2 regions of the Arsenicicoccus sp. UBA6765 genome follow, and region 2 is predicted to be linked to the other one. Evidence: riboswitches for the same ligand, from Rfam matches in the RefSeq annotation. Region 2 holds a riboswitch; the other holds the start of a gene.
What was found. Region 2 has a riboswitch for S-adenosylmethionine ahead of metB (cystathionine gamma-synthase). Riboswitches for the same ligand answer to the same signal wherever they lie in the genome.
Positions count from the first base shown of each region.

Region 1 (9,521 bases), on a different contig from region 2:
ATGAAGGCGCGCGGGTCGGCGGGGGAGGGGCGCCCCGACCGGTGCCACAGCTGCAGGGGGACGGCGCCGCGGGGCCCGGGCATCACGTAGTCGCCCTGCCACGGGGCCGGCGCGAAGGCGTGACGGCGGTAGAAGTCGGCCCGCCGCGCCGCGTCCGGTGACGAGTCGGGCGGCTCGAGCTCGGCCAGGACGTCGCGGTCGCCGGCGGCCCGCACGACGTCCTCGAGCAGGGCGCCGCCGACGCCACCCGACCGTCGCCGGGGGTCGACCGCGAGGTACTCCAGCAGGTCGGCTCCGAGCTCGTGGTGGGGGACGAGCACCGCGATCGCCAGCACCGTGTCGTCGTCGTCGTCCTCGCGCGCGACGAGGACCTTGCGATCGAGGAGGCGATGCTCGAGGACGTCCGCCACCGGCAGCCGCTCGTCAGGGGGGAACGCGGCGAGGTAGATCGCGCGGGCCTGGTCCAGGTGGCGCGGCTCGAGGATCGTGGTCTGCATCCGCTCATGCTGCCGTGCCGGGGGCGCTGGATGCCATTGGTTGATCTTTCAAGTAACCATGCGTTATGTTTTGGTCCGTTCAGGTATCCGATCGAAGGACTCTCATGCGCTCCCTCCTGCACCCGCCCGCCGCGCTGCGCGACCTCGCGCTGCTGCTGACCCGCGTCGTGCTCGGCGTGGTCCTGATGGCCCACGGCTGGCAGAAGCTCGGCACGAACGGGATCGACGGCGTCGCTGCCGGTTTCGGCAAGATGGGCATCCCCGCCTCCGAGCTGGCCGCGTGGTTCGCCGCGCTGGTCGAGCTCGTCGGTGGCGCCCTCATCCTCGTCGGGCTGGCCACCCCGCTGGTCGCCCTGCTCGTCGTCCTCAACATGGCGGGCGCCTTCTGGTTCGCGCACCGTGACGGCGGCGTCTTCGTCACCGACGGTGGCTGGGAGCTGGTCGCCGTGATCGCGGCCGCGTCGCTCGCGCTGATCGGTGCCGGGGCCGGCCGGATCAGCCTCGACGGGCTGCTCGGTCGCGGCCGGGGCTCTCGTGACGGTCGTCGTCCCGTCGGCGACCGCGAGTCGGTCGGGGCCACCCGCGCCTGACGGCCCTGTCTCGCGAGCCGCGCCAGGTATGACGAGGCGCCCACCCCGATGTGGGGTGGGCGCCTCGCGCGTGCTCAGGCCTGCGCGCCGGCCGCAGCTGCTGCCTCGAGGCCCCGGTCGAGGTCCGCCAGGATGTCGTCGATGTGCTCCAGGCCCACCGACAGGCGCACCAGGCCGGGCGTGACGCCGGCGCCGAGGCGGTCCTCGTCCGACCCCTGCGAGTGCGTCGTCGAGGCCGGGTGGATGACGAGCGAGCGGACGTCACCGATGTTGGCGACGTGGCTGTGCAGCTCGAGGGCGTCCACGAACGCCCGCCCCGCCTCGACCCCACCGGCGATGTCGAACGAGAACACCGAACCGGACCCCAGGGGGCAGTAGCGGTCCGCGCGCTCCTTCTCCGGGCTGCCGTCGAGCGACGCGTAGTAGACCCGCTCGACCTGCGGGTGGCCCTGCAGGTGCTCGACGACGCGGCGGGTGTTGGCCAGGTGCCGCTCGATGCGCAGCGACAGCGTCTCGATGCCGAGCCCCACGAGGAAGGCGTTGAACGGCGAGCACGCCGAGCCGAGGTCGCGCAGCAGCTCGACGCGGGCCTTGAGGATGAACGCCAGGTTGGCGCCGAGCGCCGAGCCCACCCCGAGGTCGCGGGCGAAGACGAGCCCGTGGTAGCTCTCGGACGGGGTGTTGAGCTGCGGGAAACGCTCGGGGTCCTGGGCGTAGTCGAAGGTGCCGGCGTCGACGAGCGCCCCGACGATCGAGGTGCCGTGACCGCCGAGGAACTTCGTGGCCGAGTGGATGACCACGTCCGCGCCGTGCTCGATCGGGCGGATGAGGTATGGCGTCGCGACGGTGTTGTCGACGAACAGCGGCACGCCCGCGTCGTGGGCGACCTCGGCGATCCCCGCGATGTCGAGGACCTTCTGGTCGGGGTTGGAGATCGTCTCGCCGAAGAAGAGCTTGGTCTCCGGGCGGACCGCGGCGCGCCACTCGTCCAGGTCGGCCTGGTCGCTGACGAAGGTCGTCGTGATGCCCAGCCTCGGCAGCGTGTAGCGCAGCAGGTTGTAGGTGCCGCCATACAGCGCGGGGGAGGCCACCACGTGGTCGCCCGCCTGCGCGACGTTGAGGATCGCGAAGGTCGTCGCGGCCATGCCCGACCCCAGCAGGAGCGCGCCGACACCGCCCTCGAGCGCCGCGATGCGCTCCTCGATGACGTTGTTGGTCGGATTGCCGAGGCGGGTGTAGATCGGGCCCAGGTCCGTCAGCGCGAACCGGTCTGCCGCGACCTGCGCGTCGTCGAAGACGAACGAGGTGGTCTGGTAGATCGGCAGCGCCCGCGCGCCCGTCTCGGAGTCCGGGTTCTGCCCGGCGTGGATCTGCTTGGTCTCGAATGCCCAGTCGCTCATGGGTCGTACCCTCCTTGCTCGCGCTTGCCGCCGTGTCGGGTGACGCCGGGGCCAGGTCCTCACCCGGGGCACCCCGCCGCGTGGGAGGGTTGCCGGTCAGCTGGCCGGGGCCGTGCTGCTGACGCTCATGACCTGCGGCGACTCTAGGAGTGGTCTCGTGGGGCGAGGAAGTGGCGTCCCGGCATACGGACCGTCGTCTCCGGGAGTGACGGTTTGGTCACGAGGAGGTGCCGAGACCCTCGACCGGTGGTTCACTGTGGCCATGAGCGCCCCCGCCCACATCCGCCGTGCCCGCCCGCACGACGCGTTCGCCGTCGCCGCGATGATGCTGCAGCTGGGCAGGGAGCGCGGCGCCTCGCCCGACCCCGAGTTCATCGACCGGTTCGCCGACGCCTGGCTGCGCAGCAGCGGTTCCCACGCCTACTGGCTCGCCGAGATCGAGAAGCGTCCCCTCGGCATCGCTGGCGTCACCCTCGTCGAGCAGCTCCCCGTCCTCGGCGGGCCGCGGCGCTCGCGGTGGGGCCAGGTGCACACGATGTTCGTCACGCCGACCTTCCGCCGGTGCGGGATCGGCGGTCAGCTGGCCCGCGAGGTGTTCGCGTGGTCCTCGGCCGAGGGGCTGACGCACCTGCGCGGCGACCTCACCGAGCTCGGCCCGGCCGCCGCCGGCATCTCCCGCCGCCTCGGTGGGCGCCCCGCTCACGACGGGATCTTCGAGTCGGTGCTGAGGGTCCCCGCCACGCTCTTCTGAGATCATCTGGCCTGGTTCACCGCCGGGTAGGACGCTGCGCGGCAACGCAGGACGGCGATCCGCGTGGCGGCGTACAGCCTGGTGATGTCGCTGGTCGTCATGGTGGCGGGCAAGGCGATCCTGGGGTTCTTCGGCGTCGAGGTGGACGACTTCCGGATCGCCGGGGGCATCGTCCTGCTGACGATCGCGCTGGGCATGCTCGGCGGGCCGGGGAGCATCGCGCACTCCGGGACACCGAGCGAGCAGCAGCACCAGTCGGAGCACGCGTCCACGTCCGACGTGTCGTCCTCTCCCAGGGCCTTCCCGACGATGGTCGGCCCGGGCACCATCACGACGCTGATCGTGCTGACCCGATCCGCGGACGGAGCGAGAGGGTATGTCGCTGTCGCCGCCGCCGTCGTGGTCGTCGTGCTGGCGCTGCTGCTGGTCCTGTGGTTCGCCCCCGCCATCGGGCACCACATGTCGTAGACGCTGCGCGTGATCATGACGCGCCTGATGGGGATGGTGGTCGCCGGGCTGCAGCACGTGTTCCCGCAGTGGGTGCGCTGACGTCCTCCTCGCAGACGTCGACCTGGTCGGAGTGGTCCTGGTGCTCGAGGAATCCAGGTGAGGGTGCGGGTGGGCGTGGTGGTCAGCGCCAAGACCCAAGACGCTGACCACCACAGGCCGGTGGGGTGGTCAGTCGCCGGCGGAAGCAGTCGTCGGCACGAGGTCGACGTCCAGCGGGTCCTCGTTCATGCCAGTCAGCTCCCTGGTGCGGCCGCCGTAGTCGATGGGCAGGACCACACCGGAGATGAAGGACGCCATCGGGGAATTGACGAAGATCAGTGGCTCCGCCATCTCGCGGGACTCCGCGAGCCGGCCCGCGAAGCCGGCGTGGCCGATGAGGTTGTCCATCCCTCCGACACTCCTGGCGAAGTCGTCGGTGAGTCCGGTGCTGGTGCTGGCCGGCATGATCGCGTTGACGCGGACATGCTTTGCGGCGAACTCCCCGGCGACCTGAGCGACGTACAGGTTGGTGGCGCGCTTGGAGATCGGGTAGGCGAGCTGACCCGGCGCCTCGTCCAGACCCAGGGCGTGGACGGCGGCGGTGGTGGCGTCCCACCCCTTCGCCCTGGTGAGCCCGGCGATCTCGTCGCGGTGCTTCTCCCAGTTGATGCCGCCCATCGAGGTGACGAAGGCGATGGCTCCCCCTTCGCGCATCCGGTCCGTGAGGTAGGCCTCCGTGATGTACTTGTTCGCCGTGAAGTTGACGGCCATCGTCTCGTTGAAGTCATGCCGGTCGCCGGAGACCCCCGCGATGCCGAAGAAGGCGTCGAAGGTGTCAGGCAGCTGGGCCATGACGGTGTCGATCTCGTCCTTGTTGCCGAGGTTGACCTGCAGCGACGTGGTCATGCCGGGGAGGTCGACGACGACATGGTCGAGGCCGTGCACCTCCGCGCCGAGGTCGACGAGGATCTCGGCGGTGGCCTTGCCCATCCCGGACGCTGCGCCAGTGACGACGCAGACCTTGCCCGTGTAGTTCAGGTAGTCCTTCATGAGGGCTTCTCCTTCTCTTGTGCTGGGGGTGGGGGAGGGTGCGGTGTCAGGCGAGGGGGAGCGGGATCGAGGAGGCGACGGCTTTTGTCTCGAGATAGGTCTCGAAGCCCTCGAGGCCGCCCTGCCGGCCGAGGCCACTGTGCTTGTAGCCGCCGTAGGGGGAGTCGGCGCCGTAGAACTGGCCGCCGTCGATGCTGAACGAGCCGGTGCGGATGCCGCGGGCGACCTTCAGGGCTCGCTCGGGTGAGGCCGTGAAGACGTTGCCGGAGAGCCCGTAGACGCTGTCGTTGGCGAGGCGGATCGCGTCCTCGTCGGTGTCGAACGGAGTCACGGCGAGGACGGGTCCGAAGATCTCCTGCTGAGCGATGGTGGAGGCGTTGTCGACATCGACGAAGAGCGTCGGCTCGATGAAGAACCCGCGGGACTGCGACACCGGAATCCCACCGCCGACGAGGAGGCGGGCTCCGTCGCGCTTGCCCGCCTCGATCATCTCGAGGATGTGGTCACGCTGCTTGGCGGTGATGATCGGTCCCGAGAAGGTCTCGGGGTCTGCCGGGTCGCCGAACGGCAGGTGTGCGTAGACCTGCTCCAGCGCGGCGACGGCCTGCTCGTAGACCCCACGCTGAACCAGCAGCCGGGTCGGAAGGGCGCAGCCCTGACCGGCGTGCAGGCACGCCGCCGCCGCCGCAGGAAGCGCCGCAGCCAGGTCAGCGTCGTCGAGGATGATGCCGGCGCTCTTGCCGCCGAGCTCCATCAGCGTCCGCTTGAAGGTTGGAGCGGACAGCTGCAGCATCAGCTGCCCCGTGGCCGTGGAACCGGTGAAGGAGATCATGTCGACTCGTGGATCCGTGACCAGCTCCTGGGCGACGGATCGGTCGCGGGTGGTGATCACGTTCACGACTCCGGCTGGGATGTCGGTCTTCTCCGCGATCAGCCGTCCGATGCGGGTGGCGTTCCACGGCGTCTCGGCTGCGGCCTTGACGACGACGGTGTTGCCGGTCGCCAGTGCAGGCCCGAGCTTGTTGATCAGGATCTCAAAGGGGAAGTTCCACGGGATGATCGCCGCAACCACCCCCACGGGCTCTTTGAGCACCCACCGCTCGGAGGTGAGCCCGCCTGCCTCACCATCGGCCAGGCGCCGCTCCCACGCGAACTCGTCGATCATCCGGGCAGGCCAGAGCAGCCCATCCGCCAGCGGCCAGTCGAGCTGCGCCATGTAGGTCGTCGACAGGGGGGCGCCGACCTCGACGACCAGCTCCTGCCGGAGCTCCTCCTTCTCGGCGACGATCGCCTCGTGAAGCTGCCTGAGGCACCTCTGCCGCAGGGCCCGGTCCTGCGCCCAGCAGGAGGAGTCGAACGAGGTCCTGGCCGCCGCGATCGCCTCGTCCATATCAGCGGACGTGGCGTCGGCGACGACGCCCACGACGTCGCCGGTGGCGGGATTGACGACCTCGAAGGTCCCACCGTCGGCGGCGTCGCGCAACGTGCCTGCGATCAGTAGTCGGGTCTCGTGGGCCGTGGTCAACGTGGTGGTCGACGTCATCGTCGTGCTCCTCACACATGCTTCGAAGCTCACCGAGAGAAACGCTCGACAGCGAGCGCCCGCCGGCAGCAGGCGGAACCCACGATAGGTTTTGGGCACGAGTACCACAAGGGGTGGCGACCTTCTGGCACGATGGGGGGATGCCTGAGGAGGAGCCGACGCGGGCCACCGGTCGCCCCATGGCGGCCGACCCGCGGTTCGTCGCCACGACGGGGCTGCGGCTGTTCGCGGAGCACGGGTATGACAACGTCACGATGAGCGAGGTCGCTGCGGCCGCCGGAATCGGTCGCAGCACGCTGGTCCGCTACTTCCCGACCAAGGCCCACATCGTCTGGGACCGGTCCGAGGACGACGCGGAACGGGTCCGGTCACTCCTGCGCAAGGCCGCTGCAGGCGACGCGATCGCGGCGATCTGCGACGTGATGCCGGACGCGCTCGCGTACGGAGAGGATGAGTTCGATCTGCTCCGGATACAGGTGCAGATCATCACCGCGTCATCGATCGACCTGCTGACCTACGCCCAGCATTCCACGGAGGAACTGATCCTCGCCTTCCTCAGGAGCAGGCGAGGTGATGTGCGGGACGACCTGCGCGACAGGATCGCCGCCCGGTGCCTCGTGGACGCCGGCTGGATCGCCCTCCAAGCCTGGGCGGCAACCGAACAGCACAGCCCGCACGCCCTGCTCGAGCAGGCCTACCAGTACGTCCGGGCCGGGTTGCAGCCGCGAGCCGTCTGAAGCGCCGCTGTCGCCGACCACGTTGTCACCGTCGGAGCCTGAACGATGGCCCGGCGGCCACGCCACCGGCCTCGCCGCGCACTCGCGTCGGGGGACCGGCGCGCGGACCAGTCGGCGGGAGGGGATCAGCCGGCGAAGGGGGACGGATCTGCCGGGCGCTCGGGCGCCGCGAGGTCGAGGAGGTCCTGGTAGCGGCCGCCCACCGTGATGCGGGCCAGGTCGCCCAGCCGCCACGTGGACAGGGTCTCCCACGTCGGCGAGGGGGTGAGCTCCAGCAGCATCAAGGTGCCCTGCGCCACGAGGACCGGGGCCCCGACGAACAGCTGGTCGTCGGAGTCGCGCAGCTCGAGCCCGAGGAGCGGGTAGCGCTCGGCGAGGTCTGAGACGAGCGCCTCGGTGGTGTCGAGGTCGAGGCTGTCCAGGCCGCTGGGAGGCCAGGCGCCCTCGTGCTCGAAGGCGAGCTGGTGGATGGCGGGGTACTGGTGGTGGCGGATCCGCTCCAGGTCGGCGATCCGGGCGGCGACGTAGCCGTCGGGCCACGGCGCCGAGGTCTGGACGAGGCACCACCGCCGCCCGACCCCCACGCAGTATCCCGTGACGGCCTCGTCCGGCATGTCGAGCTCGAGGCAGGTGTGCTCGGCCATGGCCGACTCGAGCTTGGCGCGGATCCGGGCGAGGCGTTCGGCGCGGTGCTTGCTCATGGCGTCAGCATGCCAGCCGCATCACGCCTGCTCGAGGAGGAAGACCGGGATCTGGCGGTCGGTCTTGGTCTGGTAGTCGGCGTAGGGCGGGAAGGCCTCGACGCAGCGGGGCCACCACTCGGCGTGCTCCGCCTCGGTGGCGAGCCGGGCGACCCGCCGGGTGACGGTGGTGCCGTCCTGCAGGAGCAGGTGGGGATGCGCGGTCAGGTTGTGGACCCACTGAGGGTGCTCCGGGGAGCCACCCTTGCTGCCGACCGCGGCGTAGACGCCGTCGTGCTCGACCCGCATCAGCGGCACCTCGCGAACCTTGCGGGAGGACTTGCCGAGCATCGTCAGGACGACGACGCGCATGCCCTCGACGCTGGCGGCCTCGGTGGTGCCGGCGGCGTGGATGTCCTCGAGCTGCTGACGGACCCAGCCAGAGGCGTTGGGGGCGGGCGGGGCGTCGAGCGCGGCCCAGGGGTCGGTGCCCGAGAAGTCGTGGCCCGAGGCGTCGTTGCCGGAAGGGGTGGCGGGCGTGGGGTCTGGTGTCGTCGTCATAGGGTCGAGTCTAGGATCGAGGGGTGACAGACCTCCAGGGCCCGCGCAGCATCGAGGACGCCGGCCAGCTCGCCGGTGTGGACGACGGGTTCGAGCGTCTGTGGACGCCGCACCGCATGGCCTACATCCAGGCGGATCGCCCGAGCACCGATGCGGGACAAGGGTGCCCGTTCTGCGCGGCGCCCGACAAGGATGACGCCGAGGGGCTCATCGTGCACCGCGGCGAGCACTGCTTCGTGGTCATGAACCTCTTCCCGTACAACCCCGGACACCTGCTCGTGTGCCCCTACCGCCACGTGCCGCTCTATCTCGACCTCACCGACGAGGAGACCGAGGAGTTCACCCGGCTGACCAAGCAGGCGATCCGCGCGCTGGAGGCCGCCAGCAGCCCCATGGGCTTCAACCTCGGGATGAACCAGGGCGCCGTCGCCGGGGCGGGCGTCGCCGCGCACCTGCACCAGCACGTGGTGCCGCGGTGGGGCGGCGACATGAACTTCCTGCCGATCGTCGGGCAGACCAAGGCCCTGCCGGTCCTGCTCGAGGACACCCGGCAGCAGATCGTGGCGGCCTGGCCGGGGGAGTGAGCCGTATGCCGGACCTGCCCGTCACGTCTGCGGAACCGCTTCCCGTGCTGGTCTACGACGACACGAGCGCGCTGGGCCGGGTGCAGGCCAGGGCGCTGTGGCACGTCGTGTCGCGCGACCGGTTCGAGCTGCGGCCCTGGCGTCGGCTGCCCCTGGAGCGGTGGGGCCTGACACCGGACGACTGCCGCGGGGCGCTGGTCTGGATCGGCCGGGACGGCGAGGTCAGCCGGGGGTGCGAGGTGTGGCCGGAGCTGCTGCGCCACGGCCACCGGTTCCTGCGGCCGGCGGTCCGTCCCGCGGAGACGCTCGTCAGAGCGCGCGCACGCCGCTGACGATCAGCAGCACGCCGAAGGCCAGGAACAGCACGGCGGCGCCGATCTTGATGGTGCGCTCGGGCAGCTTGCGGCCGAGGAGGGCGCCGACGCCGATGGCCAGGGCGTCCGCCGCGACCATCCCGAGCGTCGAGCCGACCCACGTGCCGAACCACCCCTCCTGGGTGGCGAGGGTGATGGTCGCGAGCATGGTCTTGTCGCCCAGCTCGGCGAGGAAGAACGCCGTGCCGACGGCCACCAGCGCCATGCCCCGGCTGTTGCGGGCCTTGGCGGCCTCGTCGTCGGTGAGCTCGTCGCCGCGGAGCGT
Region 1 covers NZ_DKGR01000056.1:31,959-41,479, reverse strand. The annotation lists gene B4K29_RS14940 (GNAT family N-acetyltransferase) at 1-497, opposite strand, end outside; gene B4K29_RS14935 (DoxX family protein) at 602-1,087, shown strand; gene B4K29_RS14930 (bifunctional o-acetylhomoserine/o-acetylserine sulfhydrylase) at 1,162-2,487, opposite strand; SAM riboswitch class IV at 2,503-2,620, opposite strand; gene B4K29_RS14925 (GNAT family N-acetyltransferase) at 2,750-3,238, shown strand; partial or broken gene B4K29_RS14920 (MarC family protein) at 3,284-3,706, shown strand; gene B4K29_RS14915 (SDR family oxidoreductase) at 3,917-4,777, opposite strand; gene B4K29_RS14910 (aldehyde dehydrogenase family protein) at 4,824-6,320, opposite strand; gene B4K29_RS14905 (TetR/AcrR family transcriptional regulator) at 6,500-7,057, shown strand; gene B4K29_RS14900 (hypothetical protein) at 7,183-7,758, opposite strand; gene B4K29_RS14895 (nitroreductase family deazaflavin-dependent oxidoreductase) at 7,780-8,298, opposite strand; gene B4K29_RS14890 (HIT family protein) at 8,322-8,882, shown strand; gene B4K29_RS14885 (hypothetical protein) at 8,888-9,214, shown strand; gene B4K29_RS14880 (TMEM165/GDT1 family protein) at 9,192-9,521, opposite strand, start outside.
Region 1: it holds a riboswitch for S-adenosylmethionine, as region 2 does, so the genes downstream of both, B4K29_RS14930 (bifunctional o-acetylhomoserine/o-acetylserine sulfhydrylase) here and metB (cystathionine gamma-synthase) in region 2, are expected to answer to the same signal.

Region 2 (9,521 bases):
CTGCCGTGCTGGTGGTGGCGGTCGTGCTCGTCGCGCCGCCCTCGCTCGACCCGCAGGCGGCGAGCAGGCAGCCGAGGGCAGCGACGACGGCGACGGATGCGGTGGGGCGACGCATGGGGGCTCCTGACGTTCGAGGTGCTGGGGCAGATCTGCTTGTCTCCCAGCCTAGGTCGTCGGCCCCCGCCTGTGCCGGGCGCCCTGGCCGTATGTCGCCCGCCCGCTCGCACGCCGCGCCGGTGCACGGCGCGGCCCGGCGACCACGCGGGTCGCCGGGCCACGGCATACGGGCTCCGTCAGGCGCTGATGGACTCGCTCAGGCCGCCGGACCAACCCAGGCGGATATGCCTACCTCAGGTAGGTCCATCAGCCTGGCGAACGAAGGCCGGTCGATGCCTCTACCGGCGGCCGAGTCATCAGCCTGGCGAACGAAGGCCGGTCGATGCCTCTACCGGCGGTAGGTCAGGAGGTGGCGAGGGCGCGGTCCAGGCCGGCGCGCACGTCCGCCACCAGGTCCTCGGTCGCCTCGATGCCGATCGACAGGCGCAGCAGCTGATCGCCGATGCCGGCCACCTCGCGCGCCTCCGGCGTCATCGACGCGTGCGTCATCGTCGAGGGGTGCACGACCAGCGACTCGACGCCGCCGAGCGACTCGGCCAGCGAGAAGCACTGCAGCCCGTCGAGGAAGGCCCGCACCTGCGCCTCTCCGCCGGCGAGCTCCAGCGACACGATCGCGCCATACCCGTCCTGCTGCGAGGTCGCGAGCTCGTGGCCGGGGTGCGACGCCAGGCCGGGATAGAGCGCGCGCGACACGGCGGGGTGCTCGGCGATCAGCTCGGCGACGGCGCGGGCGTTCTCCTCGTGGGCCTTCATGCGGGTGTGCAGCGTGCGCAGGCCGCGCAGGGTCAGATAGCTGTCGAAGGGGCTCCCGGTCAGGCCCAGCACGTTGGCCCACCAGGCCAGCTGCTCGTGCAGCTCCTCGGTCGCGCCGACGATCGCGCCGCCGACGACGTCCGAGTGGCCGTTGACGTACTTCGTGGTGGAGTGCAGCACGACGTCGCAGCCGAGCTCGATCGGGCGGCACAGCAGCGGGGACAGGAAGGTGTTGTCCGCGACCACCGTCGCCCCGACCTCGTGCGCGGCCGACGCCACGGCGCGGACGTCGGTGATGCGCAGCAGCGGGTTGGACGGGGTCTCGATCCACACGACCGTCGGGGCCTTGTCGGCGCGCAGCGCGGCCTCGACCTGCGCCGGGTCGGTGTAGTCCACCGTCACGACCTCGAACGCGCCCTTGCGCGACAGCGAGTCGAACAACCGCCAGGTCCCGCCGTAGCAGTCGTGCGGAACGACCACGGTCTGGCCGGGCGACAGCAGCGCGGACACGACGACGGTGATCGCGCCCATGCCGGTGGTGGTGACGACGCCCCCGGCACCGCCCTCGAGCGTGGCGAGCGCGTCGCCGAGCAGGTCACGCGTGGGGTTGCCGCTGCGCGTGTAGTCGTAGCGGCGAGGGGTCCCGAGCTCCTCGAACGTGTAGTTGCTCGAGAGGTAGATCGGGGGGACGACCGCGCCGTGAGCCGGGTCGGTCTCGAGTCCGGTGCGGATCGCGCGGGTGAGGCGGGAGAGCTCGGTCATGGTGTCGCCTTTCGCAGTCTGAGCGGGCCCAGTCCTGCGGTCGACCATGAGGGAGCGGTATGCCGGACGCGCCGGCGTATCGACCCATCTGCCGGTGGGCCGCGAGGCCTCCGCAGGACTTGGCACCTGACCCTCGGGGTGTCCCCCTCGGGCGGTTGCCCCGGCGTCGTCGGGCCTGTCCCTCAGCCGGTCGTGATGGATGTGCCTGCACCCTAGCCGCCCGCCACGGGGTGGACAGTCGGTGTCCAGCACTCGGGCGCCCAGCGACCGCCGGCCTGCTACGGCTGGGGCTGCTTGTTGGCGACGTACTGCACGCGCTGCCCCTGCACGACCTCCTCGGCCAGCGTGACCAGCTTGATGTTGAGGTCCTGGCTGGTCTTGCGCAGCCGCTCGAAGGCCTCGTCGTCGTCGACCTTGTGGGCGGCCATGAGCAGACCGACCGCCTTGCCGATCTCGCGCGAGGTGCCGAGGGCCCGCTCGAGGTTGGCGCTGTCGTTCTGCGCCCGCACCGTCATGACGGCCACGGACGCGAACGACGCCAGGACGGCCGCCTGGTCCACCGAGGTCGTCGTGAACGCGTCGGCGGTGTCGGAGAACAGGTTGAGCGCCCCGACCTTCTCGCCGTCGAGCAGGATGCGATAGCCGATGAGGCCGCGCACCGTCGTCTCCGCGACGACGCGGCGGGCCAGCTCGGGCCACTGCGAGCCGTCCACGAGGTTGGGGTCGTGCTGGAAGGACTCCTCCACGATCGCGTCGACGCACGGCCCGTCGTCGACGGCGAGCTCCAGGTCGTCCACGGCGAGGGCGACGTCGTCGGTCGCGGCGGCGCTGTAGAACCGGCCGGCCCGGTCGACCAGCATCATGGACGCGTGGTCGCAGCCGTCGACGAGCTCGACGGCCGCGGCGACGACGGCCTGGTAGACGGCCTGCGCCTCGGGGCGGCCGTGGATCAGGGTGTTGAGCCGGGCGAAGACCTCGGTGGGCTCCACGCTGCTGCCGGGCATGGAGCCTCCAAGCGGTGATGACGCGTCGTTGACCAGGAGTCTAACGACGCGTCACCTCTTGTCATGACGCGAGGGTCTCGATCGCGGTCCCGAGCCTCGGGAGCGCCTCCACGACGTGCTGCTTGGCCTTGGGGCGGACGCCGTTGTAGATCGTGGCGATCGCGGCGTGCCGAGGGTTGGCGGCGCGGGTGTCGCTGACCGACAGCAGGGCGTCGGCGGCCTGGTCCCCGTGGGAGGTCAGGTAGGCGCCGAAGGTCTGGTCGCCGCGCGCGTCCCACAGCGGCTGGAGGGAGGCGGCGGCGTCCGGCAGCATGCCGTTGACCGCACGCCGGACGACGCCGTCGTTGACCTTCTTGACCGCGCCGTAGGCCGTCTTGATGATCGCGCCGCCGACGCCGCGCTTGCCCGCCACCTCGGCGTCGATGACGCCCACGAGGGTGTCGACGACGGTGTCACGCCGGGAGGGTGCGAGCAGGGTCTCGGTCAGGGAGGTGGACATCGTGGAGCCTTCCGGTCGGGAGGGTGGGCGACGGCGGGAGAGGCCGTATGCCGGGGGCCGCCCGCACGACAGGTCGCCGCGAGCGCCCGGCCGACGCCCACCCTAGGTCGGCGCGACGGTCGGCGCGACCCGCACGGCCCACCGCACCAGCGGGCCGCAGTCGGGCCAGGACGACAGGGGCCCGGACGGCACCATCCGGCCGTCCAGCACCCGTCCATCGGCGGGATCGAGGCGCGCGTGCAGGTGGGCCATGGGGCGCAGGGCCAGCGGCTCGCTCAGATCGAGGGTCATGGTGCGGTCGGTCCGACCGCTGAGGTGGACGAACCCATCCAGGTCGGAGAGCCAGCCCGGCACCGGGTCCTCGCGCAGTCGCAGCTCTCGTCGCACCCGCGCCTGCAGGATCTCGTCGCCGAGCAGGCGGGCCAGGATCGCGAGCGCGGTGGTGGTGACGACGTTCTCGTGGTCGATCAGGGCGGACACGAGCCAGCGCGAGTCGAGCTCGGGGCCGTCTCGCTCGACCTCGTCGAGCAGCGCGGACACCTCGAGCAGGACGTCCAGGTGGGTGCCGGCGCGGACGACCTCGCCCAAGCGAGCCACGACCGGGGGCACCGCGGCGCCGGGCAGCTCGCGACCCACCGGGTGCCCGCGTCGCGACCGCTCCCGCGCACGGCGCTCCCGACGGCGGCGCTCGTCGTCGGAGGGAGGGGACATGGATCCGACGCTAGCGACCACCTCGATGTTTCGCCTCCCGAGACGCCTGGTCCCGTCAGGCGACCACTCCGTCGACGTAGGTCATCGCGCCGCGCTGCACGACGCGCGGGTCGGTCAGCGGCACGGACCGCACCACCTCGGCCGGCGTCCGGGGCGGCGCGAGCTCGCCGGCGCGGTGCATGGCGTCGAGCAGCAGGTCGCTGCCCGGGCGGCCCCGCGTGAGGCTGGACAGATAGAGGGTGCCGCCCGGCCGGACCCAGCCCGCCAGCCGCGTGACCAGCGCCTCCGCGTCGGGGACGAGGTGCACGACGCCGAGGCAGGCGACCGTGTCGGCCGCCCGCTCGCGCAGCGGCAGGACGTCGAGGTCGGACTGCACCAGCACCACCTCGCCGCGGCGGGCCAGCCGCTCCTCGGCCCGCAGCAGCACCGCCAACGAGCGGTCGACGAGCAGGAGCGGGCGCCGGGACCGGGCGTACAGGTCGGCGGTGAGGGCCAATCCCCCGCAGGCGACGTCCACCAACGGTCCGCGCCGCGACGCGAGGGCGGAGCGGGCGAAGGACCGCTGGTCCACCGGGTCCAGGCCCCAGGCGGTGCGCAGGTATCCGCGCGAGGCCGCGAGGGCGTCATACCCCTCGGCACCGCGATCGCGGGGCGCCGAACGAGCACTCAGCCCGGAGGTGGTCGACCACACCCGACCGGCCACCCGGTGCAGCGCGTCCGGGCGGTCGAGCAGGTCGGCGCACCAGCCGGGCAGCGGAGCCGCTGGGCGATCGGTCGGCGTGCGCATGGGACCTCCACGGACGATCACGGGTGACGCTGGTTGCGCCAGTCTGGCAGGGCGTCGCGCAGCAGGGGCGCGATCGGGACCGCCACCCGGGCCGTCGACTCCCAGTGCTCGCGCTCCCGGCGGCGCACGTCGACCGCGAGGACGTTGAGGACCTGCTGGACGGCCGCGAGCGTGGACCCCCGCAGCATCCACTGCCCCGTCTCGGAGTGCGGGTCCACCAGCATGAGCTCGGTGAGCACCGCGCGGGTCTCGCCCAGCGTCTCGAGGGTCTGCTCGAGCTGCTCCTCGACGTCGCCGATCTCGGCGCCCGCCTCCGAGGCCACCAGGTCGCCGAAGGCACGTAGGCAGTCGGCCACGTCGGACAGGACGACGCTGAACGCGACGCGGACCTCCTCGCTGTAGCCGTCGTCCTCGCCGTCGGGCGGCGCGCTCTCGACCATGAGCAGCAGCAGGCTCCGGACCGCGAGCTGGCACTGCTCGAGCCGGTCCAGGCCGGTGCGCAACGGCGGCTCGGCACTCACCGACGCGAGGGCCCGTGGGTTGAGGCGGCGGGCGTCCTTGACCTGCTGGACGAGCGTGGTGGCCCGGGCCACCCGGGTGCTGAGGCCACGGACCTCGTCCAGCCACTGCTCGCAGTCCTGGCGCACCAGCGGGGTCGTCGCGAGGCTGTCCGCCACGCGGTCCACCGCCTCGGCCAGCTCCAGCGCCACCCAGCGCACCGACGAGGTGGCGGCGCGCGTGGGGATCGTCGGGGGAAAGAACAGGTTGATGCCGACCCCGACGAAGGCGCCGATGAAGGTCGTGATCACCCGGGTCTCGACGGCGAGCTCCTGCCCGCCCGCCGAGAGGATGAGCATCGCGGAGATCGGTGTCTCCAGGGCCTGGTCGCCGAGGCGGAAGACCTTGGCGAGGGTCAGCGACGAGCCGATCGCGATGGCGAGGGACCACCAGGTCAGCCCCACCATGCTCGACACGGTGACGGCGACGAGCACGCCCGTCAGCACCGCCCCCACCCGGACCGCCCCCATGCGCACCGACGACAGCGTCGAGGCCTGGCAGACGAGGATCGCGGTCAGCGCGCCGGTCAGGTCGATGGCGCCGTCGGTCAGGGCGACCGTGAGCAGGTAGGCCAGCACCCCCGCGACCGTCAGGCGGCCGACCTGCATGACGGTCGGTCGCAGCCGGCGCGGCACGTCGAGCCATCGGGTGGGCCCTCCGGGCCAGATCCGCGACCACGCCGTGGCCGCCACGCGCCGCGGGCTCCGCGCGCGCACACCGGGCGACGTCATACGGCCAGGTTGTCACGACAACCCGGCCGTATGGCGGACGAGGAGGCCGACGACGGCGTCGGCAGCGGCAGCGGGCGCGGCTAGAGCGCGGAGATCTCGCTGACGATCGCGTCGAGCCGCGACTGCGGGATCTTGCCGGAGGCCATCTTCATGGCCTTCTCGGCCTTCATGCCCTTGGCCATCCCGATCATCGGGTGCGACGTCAGCCCGGGGGCGTGCTTGTCGAAGATCTCGACGGCCTGGGGGTCCTTGAGCAGGTCCCCGATGGTCGTCGTGCTGATGTCGTACTTGCCCATGACGTGCCTTCCTTACCGATCGGTAGCGGTGCTGGCACCAGTGTGCCCGGCCCCGGGTGGTGCCCAGGACCTTCGTGGTCCATCCCACACGGATGGACCACGGCGCGCACCCGCGGGCACGGTGCACCACCCGACTCGCCGGACGGCACAATAGGTCCAGACCCGCACGAGCCACGAGGAGCCCCCGGTGAACGATCTGCTGACCAGCTATGTCGAGTCCCGCACCGTCGACGCGACGTTCGCGACCACCCAGGGCGAGGCCGTGCTGACGATGGTGCACGAGCTCCCCAGCACCCCCGAGGAGACCTGGGCCCTCATCACCGACCCCGGGCTCGCCGCCACCTGGTCCCCCGTCGTCGGCGACCGCCCCCTCGACACCGTCGGTGCGGCCACCTCCCGCGAGAACGCCGACGACGAGCCCGTCGACGCCGAGGTGCTGGTCGCCGAGCCCACTCGAGAGCTGGTGCACCGCTGGGGCAACGACGAGCTGCGGTGGAGCATCGCCCCGCACGCCGAGGGCTCGCGGCTCACCCTGCGCCAGGTGCTCGAGGACCCCACCCAGGCCAGCTCCCTCGCCGCGGGGTGGCACCTGTGCCTGTCCGGCCTCGAGGCCCGGGCCGCCGGCCACGACGTGACGCGTCCCGTCGGTCCCGAGGCGGCCCGCCGCTACGGCTGGGAGCAGCTGCGCGACGGTTACGACGTGCTGTTCGCCCAGCAGCAGCACTGACCTGCGGCCCCCCGACCAGCACCGACCTCGGTCAGATCCGGAAGTCCTGCTCGATCTTGGTGAGCCGGAAGCGCGCCAGCGCCAGGTTGGCGCGCGCCCGGTCCAGGACGAGGTAGAGGAACAGTCCCTGCCCCTCGCGGCTCGAGACGGGTCGGATGATGTGGTACTGCCGACCGAGGGTGATCAGGATGTCCTCGATCTCGTCGTCCAGGCCCAGCGCCTCCATCGTGCGGAGCTTGGCCTGCACCACCGAGCTGTTGCCCGCCGCCGCGACGTGCAGGTCCACCGCGGGTGGATCGCCACCGGTCGCGAGCGTCATACCGCTGCTCTGGTCCACCAGGGCCGCCCCCAGCGCGCCCTCGATGCCGAGGCAGTCGGTCATGGCCTGGGCGAAGTCGGTCATGGGGTCGTCTCCTGCGGGGTTTGCGACGAGGGGAGCGCGCAGCGGGGGAAGCGCTCGTCGTCACCCTAGTGAAGCACTCCCCCTCTTGGGTGGCGCCCAGGTGACGATGCGTGACCTACCCGGTCCAGCCCCTACCCTGGTCGCTCGTGACCATCACGAGGGCGCGCAGCCCGTTCATGCGCTGGTTCCTCGACGCCGAGGAGGCCGACCCGGGCGGCTTCTACGAGCGCGAGGAGGAGGCTCTCCGGCAGGACGACGTCCACCCCTGGTGGAAGGTCATGTGCCTGACCGGCGTCGACTACTTCTCCACGCTCGGCTACCAGCCGGGCATCGCGGCGCTGGCCGCCGGCGCCCTGGCGCCGATCGCCACCCTCGTGCTGGTGGTCATCACCCTCTTCGGCGCCCTCCCGATGTACCGCCGGGTCGCCGTCGAGAGCCCGCACGGCGACGGCTCCCTGTCGATGCTGCAGAAGCTCCTCACCTACTGGCCGAGCAAGCTGCTGGTGCTGACGCTGCTCGGCTTCGTCATGACCGGGTTCATCATCACGATCACCCTGTCCGCGGCCGACGCCACCGCCCACCTCGTCGAGAACCCCCTGCTGCACGCGACCCTCGGCGGCCACGAGGTCCTCCTCACCCTGACGCTGCTGCTGGCTCTCGGTGCGGTGTTCCTCAAGGGCTTCTCCGAGGCCATCGGCGTCGCCGTCGTGCTCGTGATCGTCTACCTGTCGCTCAGCGCCGTCGTCGTGGTCGACGGCCTCATGGCCATCGTCGCCAACCCGTCGCTGATCAGCGACTGGGGTGCCGCGATGACGGCGAGCCACTCGGCGCCGTTCGGGATCATCGCGGCAGCCCTGCTGGTCTTTCCGGCCCTGGCGCTCGGCCTGTCCGGCTTCGAGACCGGCGTGGTGGTCATGCCCCTCATCCAGGGCGACCCGGGCGACACCCGCGCCAAGCCGCGCGGCCGCATCCGCAACGCCAAGAAGCTCCTGACCACGGCCGCCTGCATCATGAGCGTCGCGCTGCTCGGGTCGTCCTTCGTCACCACCCTGCTGATCCCGCCGGCCGCGTTCAGGCCCGGCGGGGAGGCCAACGGGCGGGCCCTGGCCTACCTGGCGCACGAGCGGCTCGGGGACACCTTCGGGACGGTGTATGACGTGACCACGGTCGGCATCCTGTGGTTCGCCGGGGCCTCGGCGCTCGCGGGACTGCTCAACATCGTCCCCCGCTACCTGCCGCGCTACGGCATGGCCCCGGACTGGGCGCGCTCGACCCGGCCCCTGGTCTGCGTCTTCGTCCTCATCGCCGCGATCGTCACCGTGCTGTTCGAGGCCAAGGTCGACGCCCAGGCCGCGGCCTACGCCACCGGGGTGCTGGCGCTGATGACCTCCGCGGCCGTGGCGGTGTTCCTCACCGAGCTGCGCCGCAGGCACCGGCGGACCTCGATCTTCTTCGGCGTGGTCAGCGCGATCTTCGTCTACACCTTCGTCGTGACGATGGCCTCGCACGCGGGCGGTCTGGTCATCGCCCTGGTCTTCGTCGCGCTGATCATGATCATCAGCCTGTGGTCGCGGGTGACCCGCAGCCGTGAGCTGCGCGTGGCCGGCGTCGAGATCGACGACGCGGCCGACGTCGTCCTCGCCCGGGCCGCGCTCGGCCGCCAGCCGATCCGCTTCATCGCCAACAAGATGCAGGCCGGCGACCTCGACGAGTACGACGAGAAGGAGCGCATCGTCCGCGAGCGCAACCACATCTCGCCGAAGGACCAGATCGTCTTCCTCGAGGTGCGCATCAACGACGCCAGCGACTTCACCTCGCCCGTGCAGGTCACGGCCGGACGCGCCGGCACCCACCAGATCCTGCGCTGCTCCGGCACCTCGGTCTCCAACGTGCTCGCGGCCTTCCTGCTCTACGTCCGCGACCTCATGCCCGAGCCGCCGCACGCATACTTCGAGTGGAGCGAGCGAGACCCGATGGACAACGTCCTGCGCTTCCTGTCCGGCGGCGAGGGCGACATCCCGCCGCTGACGCACGAGATCCTGCGCATCGCCGAGCCGGACCCGGCCAAGCGGCCCCGCGTGCACGTCGGGGGCTGACGGGTCAGTAGGTCTGCAGCCCGCGCGCCCGGAACTGCTCGCGCACCCGCTCCACCAGCTCCGGCGGCGCCGGGGGC
Region 2 covers NZ_DKGR01000020.1:73,873-83,393, reverse strand. The annotation lists gene B4K29_RS06000 (DUF305 domain-containing protein) at 1-115, opposite strand, end outside; gene metB (cystathionine gamma-synthase) at 460-1,632, opposite strand; SAM riboswitch class I at 1,714-1,834, opposite strand; gene B4K29_RS05990 (GAF and ANTAR domain-containing protein) at 1,911-2,636, opposite strand; gene B4K29_RS05985 (DUF6918 family protein) at 2,698-3,135, opposite strand; gene B4K29_RS05980 (hypothetical protein) at 3,238-3,846, opposite strand; gene B4K29_RS05975 (class I SAM-dependent methyltransferase) at 3,902-4,633, opposite strand; gene B4K29_RS05970 (FUSC family protein) at 4,651-5,922, opposite strand; gene B4K29_RS05965 (hypothetical protein) at 6,003-6,218, opposite strand; gene B4K29_RS05960 (SRPBCC domain-containing protein) at 6,406-6,945, shown strand; gene B4K29_RS05955 (hypothetical protein) at 6,977-7,348, opposite strand; gene B4K29_RS05950 (amino acid transporter) at 7,525-9,444, shown strand; gene pflA (pyruvate formate-lyase-activating protein) at 9,449-9,521, opposite strand, start outside.